DNA from 2 places in the Rhodococcus sp. W8901 genome. Region 2 is predicted to be linked to the other one. Evidence: riboswitches for the same ligand, from Rfam matches in the RefSeq annotation. Region 2 holds a riboswitch; the other holds the start of a gene.
The links. Region 2 has a riboswitch for cobalamin ahead of metE (5-methyltetrahydropteroyltriglutamate--homocysteine S-methyltransferase). Riboswitches for the same ligand answer to the same signal wherever they lie in the genome.
Positions count from the first base shown of each region.

Region 1: it holds a riboswitch for cobalamin, as region 2 does, so the genes downstream of both, HUN07_RS05045 (ABC transporter substrate-binding protein) here and metE (5-methyltetrahydropteroyltriglutamate--homocysteine S-methyltransferase) in region 2, are expected to answer to the same signal.

Region 1 is NZ_CP054690.1:1,071,032-1,077,542, reverse strand. Features, by position in the region: gene HUN07_RS05065 (S9 family peptidase) at 1-844, opposite strand, end outside; gene HUN07_RS05060 (phosphoribosylaminoimidazolesuccinocarboxamide synthase) at 846-1,730, opposite strand; partial or broken gene HUN07_RS27370 (hypothetical protein) at 1,718-2,026, shown strand; gene HUN07_RS05050 (MDR family MFS transporter) at 2,358-3,821, shown strand; cobalamin riboswitch at 3,834-4,018, shown strand; gene HUN07_RS05045 (ABC transporter substrate-binding protein) at 4,092-5,036, shown strand; gene HUN07_RS05040 (FecCD family ABC transporter permease) at 5,033-6,091, shown strand; gene HUN07_RS05035 (ABC transporter ATP-binding protein) at 6,088-6,511, shown strand, end outside.
Region 2 is NZ_CP054690.1:1,182,533-1,189,043, forward strand. Features, by position in the region: gene HUN07_RS05590 (Rv2640c family ArsR-like transcriptional regulator) at 1-164, shown strand, start outside; gene HUN07_RS05595 (NAD(P)-dependent oxidoreductase) at 262-1,143, shown strand; gene HUN07_RS05600 (siderophore-interacting protein) at 1,153-1,491, opposite strand; gene metE (5-methyltetrahydropteroyltriglutamate--homocysteine S-methyltransferase) at 1,513-3,774, opposite strand; cobalamin riboswitch at 3,939-4,108, opposite strand; gene HUN07_RS05610 (ABC transporter substrate-binding protein) at 4,269-5,879, opposite strand; gene HUN07_RS05615 (DUF7064 domain-containing protein) at 5,930-6,511, opposite strand, start outside.

The DNA of each region.
Region 1 (6,511 bases), 110 kb from region 2:
CGCGGCGCGGCAGGATCACCCGGAACTCGCCCTCGGGGTTCGCCGACTCGAGGATCCAGCCCTCGGTGGTCACCTTGGACCCGAGCCAGATCATCAGGTACTTCTCGCTGCGCGTGGACCCGACCGCCACCCAGTACCGCTCGTCCGGTTCGTGGAAGACCTGGACGTCCTGGTCCTGTGTGGTGCCGAGCTTGTGGCGCCACACAGTGTCGGGACGCCACGACTCGTCGACCGTCAGGTAGAAGATGTGCTGGTGGTCGATGGCCCACGTCGCACCGGGTGCGGTGTTCGGGATCTCGTCGGCGAGCAGCTCACCGGTCTCGAGATTCTTGAACCGCAGCGTGTAGCGCTCGTCACCGATGACGTCCACCGAGTACGCCAGCAGCGTGCCGTCGTGGCTGACCGAGAACGCGCCGACGGAGAAGAACTCGTGGCCCTCCGCCTCGATGTTGCCGTCGAGCAGCACCTGCTCGCCCGGCATCGCGGTGTCGGCCGACAGCTCCGGCGGCGTCCAGTCGTCCGGTCCCGAGATGGGGCACCGGCAGTTGACGCCGTACTGCTTGCCCTCGGCGGTGCGCGCGTAGTACCACCAGTTGCCCAGCCGCGTCGGGACCGACATGTCGGTCTCCTGCGTCCGCGACTTGATCTCCTGGAACACCTTCTCCCGCAACGGCTCCAGATGCTCGAGCTGCTGCGCGGTGTACGCGTTCTCCGCCTCGAGGTACTCGATGACCTCCGGGTCCTCCTTGGCCCGCAGCCACTCGTAGTGGTCCACGAACGTGTCCCCGTGATGGGTCCGCTCGAGCGGCACCCGCTTGGCGACCGGCGGAGTCAGCGCGCTCATCTCAGCCCACCCAATCCTCGAAGGACAGACCCGAGATGCGCTCGTAGGCCTCGATGTAGCGGGCGCGGGTCGCGTCCACGATCTCCTGCGGCAACGGCGGGGGCGGGGTGTCCGAGGCGCGGTCCCAGCCCGACGCGGGGCTGGTGAGCCAGTTGCGCACGAACTGCTTGTCGAAGCTCGGCTGCACCTTGCCCGGCTCGTAGCCGTCGGCCGGCCAGTAGCGCGACGAGTCCGGCGTCAGCACCTCGTCGGCCAGGACCAGGTTGCCGTCGGAATCGAGACCGAACTCGAACTTGGTGTCCGCGAGGATGATGCCGCGGTCGGCCGCGAACGACGACGCTCGGAAGTAGATGTCGAGGGTGTCCTCGCGCAGCTTGACCGCGAGATCCCGACCCACCTTGTCGACGACGGCCTGGAAGTCGATGTTCTCGTCGTGGTCACCCAGGTCGGCCTTGCTGGCGGGCGTGAAGATCGGATCCGGCAGCTTGCTCGCCTCGACCAGGCCCTCCGGCAGTTCGACGCCGCACACGGCGCCGGTGCTCTGGTAGTCCAGCAGCCCCGAACCGGTGAGGTAGCCGCGGGCGACGCACTCGACGGGGACCATGTTCAGCTTGCGCACCACCAACGCGCGGCCGAGCACCTCCTCGGGGATGCGCTCGTCGAGCGGGTCACCGGCGAGGTGGTTGGTGCCGCCCAACTTCTCGAAGAAGAAGACGCTCATCGCGGTGAGCACGCGCCCCTTGTCCGGGATCGGGGTGGTCAGCACGTGGTCGTAGGCCGAGATCCGGTCACTCGCGACCAGCAGCAGGTGCTCGTCGTCGATCGTGTACAGATCGCGGACCTTGCCGCCGGCCAGGTGGGTGTAGGAATCGAGTGAAGGACGCACGTGGCTACCCTATCGGTCCGGCGAATCGGCGCGCCCCACAGCACGCAACCGCTTGGTCAGTGTCTGCAGAACATGCCGTCCTCCTATCACCGACTGCCCGCCGAGATCACCGTCGCCTCGGTCCGGGACGGCGACGAGGGGCTAGCGAGCGCCTGGGCGGAGCGGGCGCGACCGGGCGACACGATCGGCGCCGCGGCCGGTGGTGGCGTCACGCGTTCCCCGACGCCCCGGACGAGAAGGTGTTCGCGTGGGTGTCCGCCGAGTCGGCCGTCGTGCTCGACCTGCGCCGCCACCTGCGCCACAACGTCGGCCTCGACCGCAAGTCGACGCTCGTCATCGGCCACTGGAAGCGCGGTGTCAGCGAGACCGGGTACGGCAAGGCCGCCGACCACGACCGCGACTTCACCGAACACGACGACCGACCCCGACTCCCCCGTCCCCCGTTCTCCCGCGTTTTGCGCACTTGTCGCGCCTTCCGAGACCGGATTTGCACGATAAGTGCGCGAAACGCGGGGTGGGTGGCGTCGGGAATAGGACCGCACCGAAGATCGTTAGCCTTGTTTCAGACTTGGTGTGCGCCGGGACACGGTCGGCTGATCCACCTCGGCATCGATCTACAGGAGAGTGATGGCGACCGACACGACCGCCGCAGCCAGGGCATCGGTGGGACTGCGCTCGGAACGCGGCCCGATCCTGTTGTCGCTGATGCTCAGCACGTCCCTCGTCGCGCTCGACAGCACGATCATCGCGACCGCGGTGCTCACCATCGTCGGCGATCTCGGCGGGTTCTCGCAGTTCCCGTGGCTGTTCTCGGTGTACCTGCTGGCGCAGGCGGTCTCGGTGCCGATCTACGGCAAGCTGTCCGACGTGTTCGGCCGCAAACCGATCATGCTGCTGGGCATCGCGCTGTTCGCGATCGGTTCTCTGCTGTGCGGCCTCGCGTGGAGCATGCCGGCGCTGATCGTCTTCCGCGCGATCCAGGGTCTGGGCGCCGGGGCGGTGCAGCCGATGAGCCTCACCATCGCCGGCGACATCTACACCGTGGCCGAACGCGCGAAGGTGCAGGGCTACATCGCGAGCGTGTGGGGCATGTCCGCCGTCCTGGGCCCGACGCTGGGCGGCGTGTTCTCCGAGTACCTGTCGTGGCGCTGGATCTTCCTCGTCAACCTTCCGCTGTGCGCGATCGCGGCGTGGATGCTGCATCGCAAGTTCACCGAGAAGACCACCGCCGCGCGGCGACGCATCGACTACCCCGGCGCAATCCTGCTCACCGGCGGCGCCGCGCTGATGATCCTCGGACTGCTCGAGGGCGGCCAGTCGTGGGAGTGGCTGTCCCCGATGGGTATCGGCATCTTCGTCGTCGGGGCGCTGCTGCTCGTCGGGTTCGTCCTCGTCGAGCGCCGCGTCGCCGAACCGATCCTGCCGCTGCACATGCTGACCCGCCGGGTGCTGGTCGCGAGCAGCCTGGTGTCGCTGTCCGTCGGCGCGATCCTGATGGGCCTCACGTCGTACGTGCCGACGTTCGTGCAGGGCGTGCTTGGCACCGGCGCGCTCGTAGCGGGCTTCGCGCTCGCAGTGCTCACCATCGGCTGGCCCATCGCCGCATCCCAGGCCGGACGGCTGTACCTGCGCGTCGGGTTCCGCACCACCGCGCTGATCGGCAGCGCCCTCGCACTCGTCGGCACCGCGCTGTTGCTGCTGCTCTCGGACGGCTCACCGGTGTGGCAGGTGGGCGCGACATGCTTCGTCATCGGATCCGGGATGGGCCTGATCGCCACCCCGACGCTGATCGCGGCGCAGACCAGCGTCGACTGGACCGAACGCGGCGTGGTGACCTCGACCAACATGTTCGCGCGCTCGATCGGCAGCGCCGTGGGCGTCGCGGTGTTCGGAGCGCTGGTGAACTCGCGGGTCGGCGACACGGCCGAACCGGATCCGGGCGACCTGTCCGAAGCCATCCATCTGGTGTTCCTCGGCCTGTTCGGGATCGCGGTGCTGCTGACCGTGTCGTCGGCGCTGATGCCGAAGGCCGAGAAAGCCGAGGAGGCCGAGGAGGCCGAGGAAGCAGACAAGGCGGACAGCGCCGCCTGACCCGTCGTCTATTCTTCACGATGTTGTCACGGTGTTCGGGAAGTCCGGTTGAAGCCGGCGCGGTACTCGCCACTGTGGGCAGGTACGTCGACTACTAGGGGTTCGACCCCAGCCACTGGATGCGCACGCATCCGGGAAGGCGTAGCCGGCGGCTATCCCTGCCGAGCCAGGAGACCGGCCGTGACGCACACCAGCACGTTTTCCACGAGTCATGGAAGGCGGGTCGCTTTGCGTACCCCTGTTTCACACCGAGTCATCTCCTCCGCGGCACTGTCGATCACTGCCGTACTCACGCTGTCCGCGTGCGGCGGATCGTCGGACTCCGACGCCGACACCGCTGCGATCTCCCTGCAGAACTGCGGTCGGACCGTCACCCTCGACGGCCCCGCCGAGCGGGGCGTCACCCTCAACCAGGGCGCCACCGAGACGGCGCTGTCGATCGGCGCCCAGGACCGGATGGCCGGCACGGCCTACCTCGACGACACCATCGCGCCGCAGTGGGCCTCCGCCTACGCGCAGGTCCCGGCGCTCGACGAGAAGGACTACCCGAGCCGCGAGGCCCTGCTCGAGGTCAAGCCCGACCTGGTGCTCGCGTCGTACTCGAGCGCGTTCGACGACAAGGCCGTCGGCTCGCACGAGTCGTTCGACGCCCTCGGTGTCGCCACCTACGTCTCCCCGTTCGGCTGCAAGGACAAGTCGACCCGTCCCGCCGTGTCCTGGGATTCGATCGGCACCGAGATCACCGACTACGGGACCCTGTTCGGCCGCAACTCCGAGGCCGACGCCGTCGTCGCACAGATGCGCGAGACCCTCAGCGGCATCGAGGCTGCGGCGCCCGCGAAGGGCAAGAGCATCTTCTGGTACGACAGCAACACCGATACCCCGTACGTCGGCGGCAACGCCGGCGGACCGCAGCTGATCATCGATGCGGTCGGCGGCACCAACATCTTCGCGAATGCCGACGGCGCGTGGCTCGACGGCAGCTGGGAGACGGTGCTGGCCGCGAACCCCGACGTCATCGTCCTCGCGGACGCGTCGTGGGACACGGCCGAGGAGAAGAAGAACTACATGCGGAGCGACCCGGCCCTGAAGGATCTGAAGGCCGTTCGCGACGACGCGTTCGTCGTGGTCCCGTTCTCGGCGAGCACGCCGGGACCGCGCACCATCGAGGGCGCGAGCCTGGTCGCCGAACAGCTGGGCGACAACGGGGCATGAGTCCGACGACCCGGGTGCCGGCCCGGGTAGCCGCGACGACCAGCACCGGCTGGTCGGTGATCCTGGTCGCGCTGCTCGCAGTGAGCTGCGCGGCCGGGGTCGCGATCGGTGCGGCCGACCTGTCGATCGGCACGGTCGTCGAGTCGATCGCCGGACGCCTCGGCATCGGCCCGGGCACCGATCTGCTCACCACCCACATCGTCGTGGACCTGCGGATGCCGCGGGTGCTGGCGGCCGCGGCGATCGGCGCGGGGCTCGCCCTGTGCGGCGCCGTGCTGCAGTCGCTGACCGGCAATCAGCTGGCCGACCCCTACCTGCTCGGCATGTCCGGGGGCGCGTCACTGGGTGCGGTCCTGGCACTGACGACCGGCGCGAGCGCGGTGGGCGCCTTGGGATTCGGCGCCGTGTCGTCCGCCGCATTCCTCGGTGCCCTAGGGAGCCTGCTGCTGGTGTTCGTCATCGCGACGTCCCGGTCCGGGGCGCTGCTGCCCGGTCGACTCGTCCTCGCCGGTATCGCGGTGGGGCAGTTGACCGCGGCACTGACGTCGGCGTTGGTGTTGTTCGGCGACCGCGACTCCGCCCACCGGGTGCTGAACTGGACCCTGGGCTCGGTGGCCGGCGTGCGCTGGTCGGGTCTGGTCGGCATCGTCGTCGTCGTCGCCGCGACGATGACGATCTTCCTGGCGTACAGCCGGGTACTGGACTCGTTCGCGTTCGGTGAGCGTGCCGCCGCGAGCCTCGGCACCAACGTCGAGCGGTCGCGCTGGGTGCTGTACGCGGTGGCGTCACTGTGCACGGCGGCGCTGGTGGCGCAGGCCGGCATCATCGGCTTCGTCGGGCTCGTGGTGCCGCACGCGGCCCGGATGCTCGTCGGGCCGCTGCACGCGCGCCTGCTCCCGGTGGTCGCTCTGGTGGGCGCCCTGCTGCTCGTGTGGGCCGACATCGCCGCCCGCACGGTCATGCCCGGGCGGGAACTGCCGATCAGTATCGTCACCGCGGTCGTCGGGGTGCCGGCGTTCGTGTGGCTGCTCCGACGACGGGGAGCCACCTCATGACGCACCACTCTCCCGAGATCCGGGTCGAGGACGTCACCTGGTCGGCCGGAGGCACGCGGATCCTCGACCGGGTGTCGTGCACGGCCCCGGACGGTCGGGTCACCGGGCTGATCGGGCCGAACGGATCGGGCAAGACCTCGCTGCTGTCGGCCATCGCCCGGCTCGAACGTCCCGACAGCGGACGGGTGCTGATCGGCGACGTCCCGGCGACCGCGATGCACCGGCGCGAGTTCGCCCGGACCGTCGCACTGGTGGAACAGCATTCGGCCACCGAACTGGACCTGACGGTGGAACAGATCGTCGAACTCGGCGCCATTCCGCACCGCGGTGGCTGGGCCCGCCCCGCCGCACTCGGCACGGGTGAACTCGTCACCGACTGCCTCGCGACGGCCGGCATCGCCGACCTGCGACACCGGTTGT
Region 2 (6,511 bases):
TCGGCCTCGCGGAGTCGACCGTCAGTCATCACCTCGGCCAGCTCAAGAAGGCCGGGATGGTCGAGCGCACCCGCCGCGGCATGAATGTCTTCTACCGTGCACAGGCCGAGGCGCTCGACGCGCTGCGAGTGGTGCTGGACCCGAACTGCTGCGTTCGGCCCTGACCGCGGGGTGCGCGCGATCGGGGAGCCCCGGCGCTGCAGCGCGCGTTACAGTGGACCGAGCCGTGTTACCGCGTTTCTCGATCGCGAGGAGTCTGCCGTGGACGTCGGATTTCTGGGCATGGGCACGATGGGGCAACCGATGGCGCGCAATCTCGCCCGCGCCGGACATGCCGTGAAGGTGTGGAATCGCACTCCCGGTAGGGCTGCGGGTGTGGTCGACTACGGAGCCACCGAAGTGTCGGCGGTGTCGGATGCGCTGCACCAGCCGGTGGTGTTCAGCTCACTCGCCGACGACCGGGCGTTCGCGGACGCGGTGCTGTCGGTGCCGTCGCTGCAGGCCGCGCAGCCCGGTTCGGTGCACGTCAATCTGGCGACCGTGAGCCCGGGGATGTCGACGGAGGCGGTATCGGCGTTGGGGGAGAGGGGGATCCGCTACGTCGCCGCGCCGGTGTTCGGCCGGGCGGAGGTCGCCGAGGCGGGAGAGCTCACGGTGCTCGCCGCCGGTGATCCCACCGCGGTGGACGAGGTGGCCCCGCTGCTCGCGGTGATCGGGCGTCGGACGTGGCGGATCGGTGACGATCCGAAGCAGGCCAACGTCGTCAAGATCCTCGGAAACTATCTGATCGCCAACGCGATCCAGGCGATGGCCGAGGCGACGACGGTGGCGGAGAAGGTGGGCGGTTCGCCCGAGCTGTTGATGGAGGTCATGAACGACAGCCTCTTCCCGGGCGGCGTCTACGGCGGTTACGGGAAGATGATCGCGCAGCGCAACTACGAGCCCGCCGGTTTCCGGCTCACGCTGGGCCTCAAGGATGTTCGACTGGCGCTGTCGGAGGCGCGCGATGCCCGGATCGGCCTGCTGTTCGGCAGCGCGCTCGAGAATGTGTTCCTCGACGCGCTCGCGCACGGGCAGGCCGACCAGGACTGGTCCGCGATCACCGAGTCCACCCGGCGCCGGGCCGGTTTGACGAACGACTGAGGCGGTCGCTCAGCCGACGGCCGCGGCCTGCCCCGCCCATGCCGACGCCGGCCCCTCGTCGCCGTGGAGCACGAAGTCGATGTCGATCTCCTGCACGTCCGGGCGGTGCGCGCGAATCGTGTAGGCGCGCATCCACGGACGGATGTCGTCGGGCATCGCGAGATACGTGCGGTGCCAGGTCATGATGTCGTCGTCATCGGGTCGCGGCGGCACCTCGGGCTCGCTGTCGGTGCGGGAGAAGAACAACTTGACCTGCTGGTCGGGGGAGACCGAGCTGAAGCGGTGGAGGTCTGTGCCGCAGAAGGTGAGCCTGCCGTAACTGGGTGTCCGGGCGCACCCCCGTCGGATCGGGGGTGCGCCCGGAGCTACCTAGATCGCGGCGCGCACCACGTGCGCCGCCTCGACGAGGTTGCGCAGCGACGCCTCCACCTCGACGGGCCCGCGGGTCTTGAGGCCGCAGTCCGGATTGACCCACAGGCGCTCGGACGGCACCGCCTTGAGCGCGGCCCGCAGCGACCCGGCGATCTCGTCGACCGACGGAACGCGCGGCGAGTGGATGTCGTAGACGCCCGGCCCGACACCGAGGTCGAAGCCGACCGCGTTGAGGTCGTCGAGCACCTCCATGCGCGAGCGAGCGGCCTCGATCGAGGTGACGTCGGCGTCCAGGCCGGCGATCGCCCCGATCACCTCGCCGAACTCGGAGTAGCACAGGTGGGTGTGCACGGACGTCGAGTCCTCGATGCCCGACGTCGCCAGCCGGAACGCCCCGACCGCCCAGTCCAGGTAGGCCGGCTGGTCCACCGCGCGCAGCGGCAGCAGTTCGCGCAGCGCCGGCTCGTCGACCTGGATGACCTGTGCGCCCGACTTCTCGAGGTCGACCGTCTCGTCCCGAATCGCGAGCGCGATCTGATCGGCCGACTCCGCAAGCGGTTGGTCGTCGCGCACGAACGACCATGCCAGGATCGTCACCGGGCCGGTGAGCATGCCCTTGACCGGCTTTGCGGTGAGGGACTGTGCGTACGACGTCCAGTCGACGGTCATCGGCCGCGGACGGCGGACGTCGCCGAACAGGATCGGCGGACGCACGCAGCGGCTGCCGTACGACTGCACCCACCCGTTCACGGTCGCGGAGAAGCCGTCGAGCTGCTCGGCGAAGTACTGCACCATGTCGTTGCGCTCGGGCTCGCCGTGCACCAGCACGTCCAGGCCCAGCTTCTCCTGCAACGCAACCACATCGGCGATCTCGGACTGCATCCGCCGCACGTACTCGGCGTCGTCGATCTCGCCTTTGCGCAGCGCCGCGCGGGCGACCCGGATGGCGGTGGTCTGCGGGTACGAGCCGATCGTGGTGGTGGGCAGCGGGGGCAGCGGCAGCACCGCGGACTGGGCCGCACGACGCTCGGCGGCCGGGCTGCGCCGACGGTCCGCGTCGGACAGTGCGGCGAGCCGGTCGCGGATCGCCTCGTCGTGCAGACGCGGGTCGGCTACGCGGGTGGCCGCCGCTGCGCGGGCGTCGGTCAGCTCGGCGGTGATGGCGTCGCGGCCCGACTGCACGCCGGTAGCCAGTGTGGCGACCTCCTTGATCTTCTCGGCACCGAAGGTCAGCCACGACCGCAGCGCGCGATCCAGGCCGTCCTCGCCGTCGAGGGTGTACGGGACGTGGAGCAGCGAGCACGACGTGGAGACGGCCACCGAACCGGCGCGCTCGCGCAGGGCCTCGAGGGCGTCGAGCGAACCGTCGAGATCATTGCGCCAGATGTTGCGGCCGTCGACCACACCGGCGACGACGTGCTTGCGCTCGAGGCCCGGGGTCGCGATCACGGAATCGAGCGAGCCCGCGACCAGGTCCACGGCCAGCCCCTCGACACCGGTCTCGGCGAGTACCGGCAGCGCCGGACCCAGGTCGCCGAAGTACGACGCCAGCAGGATCGCCGGACGGCGATCGAGCGCCGACAGGCGGTTGTACACCGCGCCGACCGCGGCGATCTCGGCGTCGGTGCGGTCCGCGACCAGGGCCGGCTCGTCGATCTGCACCCACTCGACGCCCGCGTCCTCGAGACGCGCCAGCAGATCGGCGTACAGCGCCACGATCTCGTCGAGGCGATCCAGCGGAGCTCCGCCCTCGAACTTGGACAGCAGCAGGAACGTGACCGGTCCGATCACGACGGGTCGGACCGGAACACCCAGCGCCAGTGCCTCGTTCACCTCGCCGAGCACCTTCGACGGGTCGAGCGTGAAGACGGTGTCCGGGGTGATCTCGGGGACCAGATAGTGGTAGTTGGTGTCGAACCACTTCGTCATCTCGAGCGGCGTCACGGTCGCGTTGCCGCGGGCGGCGGCGAAGTAGCGGTCCAGTGCGTTGTCGATCCCGGCGACCCGCTCCGGCAGCGCGCCGAGCATGACGGCGGTGTCCAGCATCTGGTCGTAGTACGAGAAGACGTTGACCGGCACGGAGTCGATGCCGGCGTCGACCAGTTCGGTCCAGGTCTGCCTGCGCAGATCCTTCGCCACGGTCTCGAGTGCGGCGGCGTCGAGGTTCCCGGCCCAGTAGGACTCGACGGCCTTCTTCAGTTCGCGCCGGGGCCCGATGCGCGGGGAGCCCAGCACGGTTGCGGTGAAAGCGAATGTCACGGTGTTCTCCAGTTGCTCACAGCGTGGATGGCCACCACCGGCAGACGAGAACAGACCGAGCCCCTGGTGTGCGTCCGCCAACGGGGCAGCACGAAGTACCGAGCTGATCTACTCGCCTTTTCCTCGAGGCGGTGGACCGTCGGGCACGGCGTGCCCGACACAGTCGGCAGGTCTTCGGACTCGTGGACACTTCGGACAGCGCCGAAACCTACTGGCCGTCGCTTCCCAGACCTTCTCGGTCCAGTGCATGTGACGGCGGTCGTTCCCACTCACCGCTGCGGGACAGTCCCGGATTCTCACCGGGTTCCCTCTCACCCCCGTGGTCTCGTGACCGCGGATGCTTCGACGCCGGGCGGTGGTCTTCGGGGCTCCTCACGACCGCGCCTGGCGAACCAGCTGCACCGCCCAGCATAAGCCCTCGAAACACACCGATCGGGCGGGCCCGGTGACAGGCCCGCCCGATCGGGGACGGAATGTTCGCTTGTCGCGCCGCCCTACGACTCCGAATCCTCGGTGAGCCAGGCGTCTCCGAAGAGCAGGATGCCGTCGGCGCTGGGCGTGATCCCGTGGACGTTCTTGCTCCACGGGATGAAGTACTTGCCGGCGCCGGTGACGACCATCGGTGCCGTGTCGTTCACGAGGGTCTGGATCTCCTGGACGACCCCGAGCCGGGCCTCGTCCGTCGGGGCGGTCTGCAGCTTGCCGAGCAGCGCGTCCATCTGCGGGTTCTTGTACCCGAGGGCATTCGAGGGTGATTCGCTGAAGAGATTGCCGTACAGACGCACGAACGGCGACTCGTCGAGAACGTTGAACCCCGAGTACGAGACGTCGTAGTCGTACTGCACGAACGTCTTCTTCACGAGATCGTTGATGTTGGTCGCCCACACGATCTCGACGGTGAATCCGACCGCCTGCAGCATCGACTGGAAGGCCAGGGCGCCGCGCTGGGCCGCCGGATCGTTGAGCCCGACGTAGGTGAGCTTGCCGTCGTATCCGTCGGCCTTGGCCTCCGCGAGGTACTTCTTCGCCGCTTCCGGGTCGTAGGCGGGGCCGGCCACGTCGCCGTGCCACTTGGACCCCGACTGGAACATGTCGCTGCTGGGCAACCCGAAGCCGCCCTCGTAGCGTTCGTTGTAGGACTCGGGGTTGAACGAGGCCACGATCGCCTTGCGAACCCGCTCGTCCGAGCCTGCTCGACCCTCGCGCTGATTGATCAGACCGATGCCACCCATGTTGGCGGTGTAGACGTATCCGGGGTCGCCCGCTTCGAGGGCGCCGTGCACGACGTCGGCCGCTCGCAGGTAGGCCGCCTGGATGCCACCAGTGTGCAGGGCGTCGACCTTGGCCTGCTCATTGACGATGGCGGGGAAGCGCAGCTTGTCCAGGTGCGGCTTGCCGTTCCAGTAGGTCGGGTTCGCGGTCAGGACCAGTTCGTCCTGGGAGGCGAACTTCTCGACTTGGAACGGGCCGGCACCGACCGGAGTGAAGGTGCCGGTCGCCGTCGAGGCCGGCGAAACGATCATGCCGGGCCCGGTGGTGAACATGATCGGGAACTCGTTCCACGCCTGCTTGAGCGTGAACACCACCGTCGCCGGATCGGGCGAGGCGACGTCGGCGACACTCGCCTTCCACACCTGGCTGTGCGTGCCCCTCTTCTCCAGGTAGTGGTTGATGCTCCACTGCACCGCCGCGGCATTCACCGGGGTTCCGTCACTGAACTTCGCGTCGGGCCGCAGCTTCAACGTCCACACCGTGTTGTCGGCGTTCGCGGTCAGCGACTGCGCGAGTTGTGGCTGATACTCCTTGCTTTCGGAGTCGTAGCGCATCAACAGGTCGTAGATCGCCGCCATCTCGCTGCCACCGGTGGCGCCGCCGTCCTGGCGGTCGGCCGGATCGAGACTGCTCACACCGTTGTACGTGGCGTACGAGACCGTTCCGCCGGACTGCGGATCGCCGCCGTCCGGTTGCTCTCCCACGATCCCGGTCCTCACGTCGGAGGCGTCGGTCGACGAACCCGACTCGCCGGCACACCCGGCCAGTAGCACGGTGGCGGTGGCGAGTGCCGTGAACATCGTTCCGGCGCGGGCGAGAGACGATCGTTTCATTCGAACCTTCTTCCGTTTCGAGGCTGAGAGGACCGGGGACCGTGAGCGTGCTACGGCGCCATGGTCTGGGCGGTGAGGAATCCGGACGGGTCGTGGCGGCCGGCGACACCGTGCTCGAACATGCCCCAACCCACGTCGCCGTTGCAGGTGGCGCGGGCGATGTGTTCGACGGTGCCGTGCGGAATCCGGGGCGCGAGTGCGGGATCGGTCAGGTCGTACAGCGAGGAGGAGCTCCAGCTGCGGCCCTTCCACTGCCCGTGATTCCACTCGGGATCACTGCCGTACCCGGAGCCGATCTGCAGGACGACGAATCCGAGCGGGTCGATGTCGACCACGAGGGGATCGCCGGTCGGCGTGGTGAGATGAATGCGAATCGATTCGGGGGTGCGGGTTCCGCTGCGGTAGGTGATGTCGAATCGCGGCCAGCCCAACTGCTCGATTCGACCGTCGGGGAAGATTCTGGTGGCGTGGTTGAGCGTCCGGTGTCCGTCCGGTCCCTCCTGCGCGATGATCATCAGCGCGTAGTCGTCGAATCGCAACGGAACGTACGCCCACCAGAATCCACCGACCGGCTCGTCGGCCATTCGGCCGAGCGGTTCGCGTTCGCCCACCGGCCGGATGCCCCAGGAGCG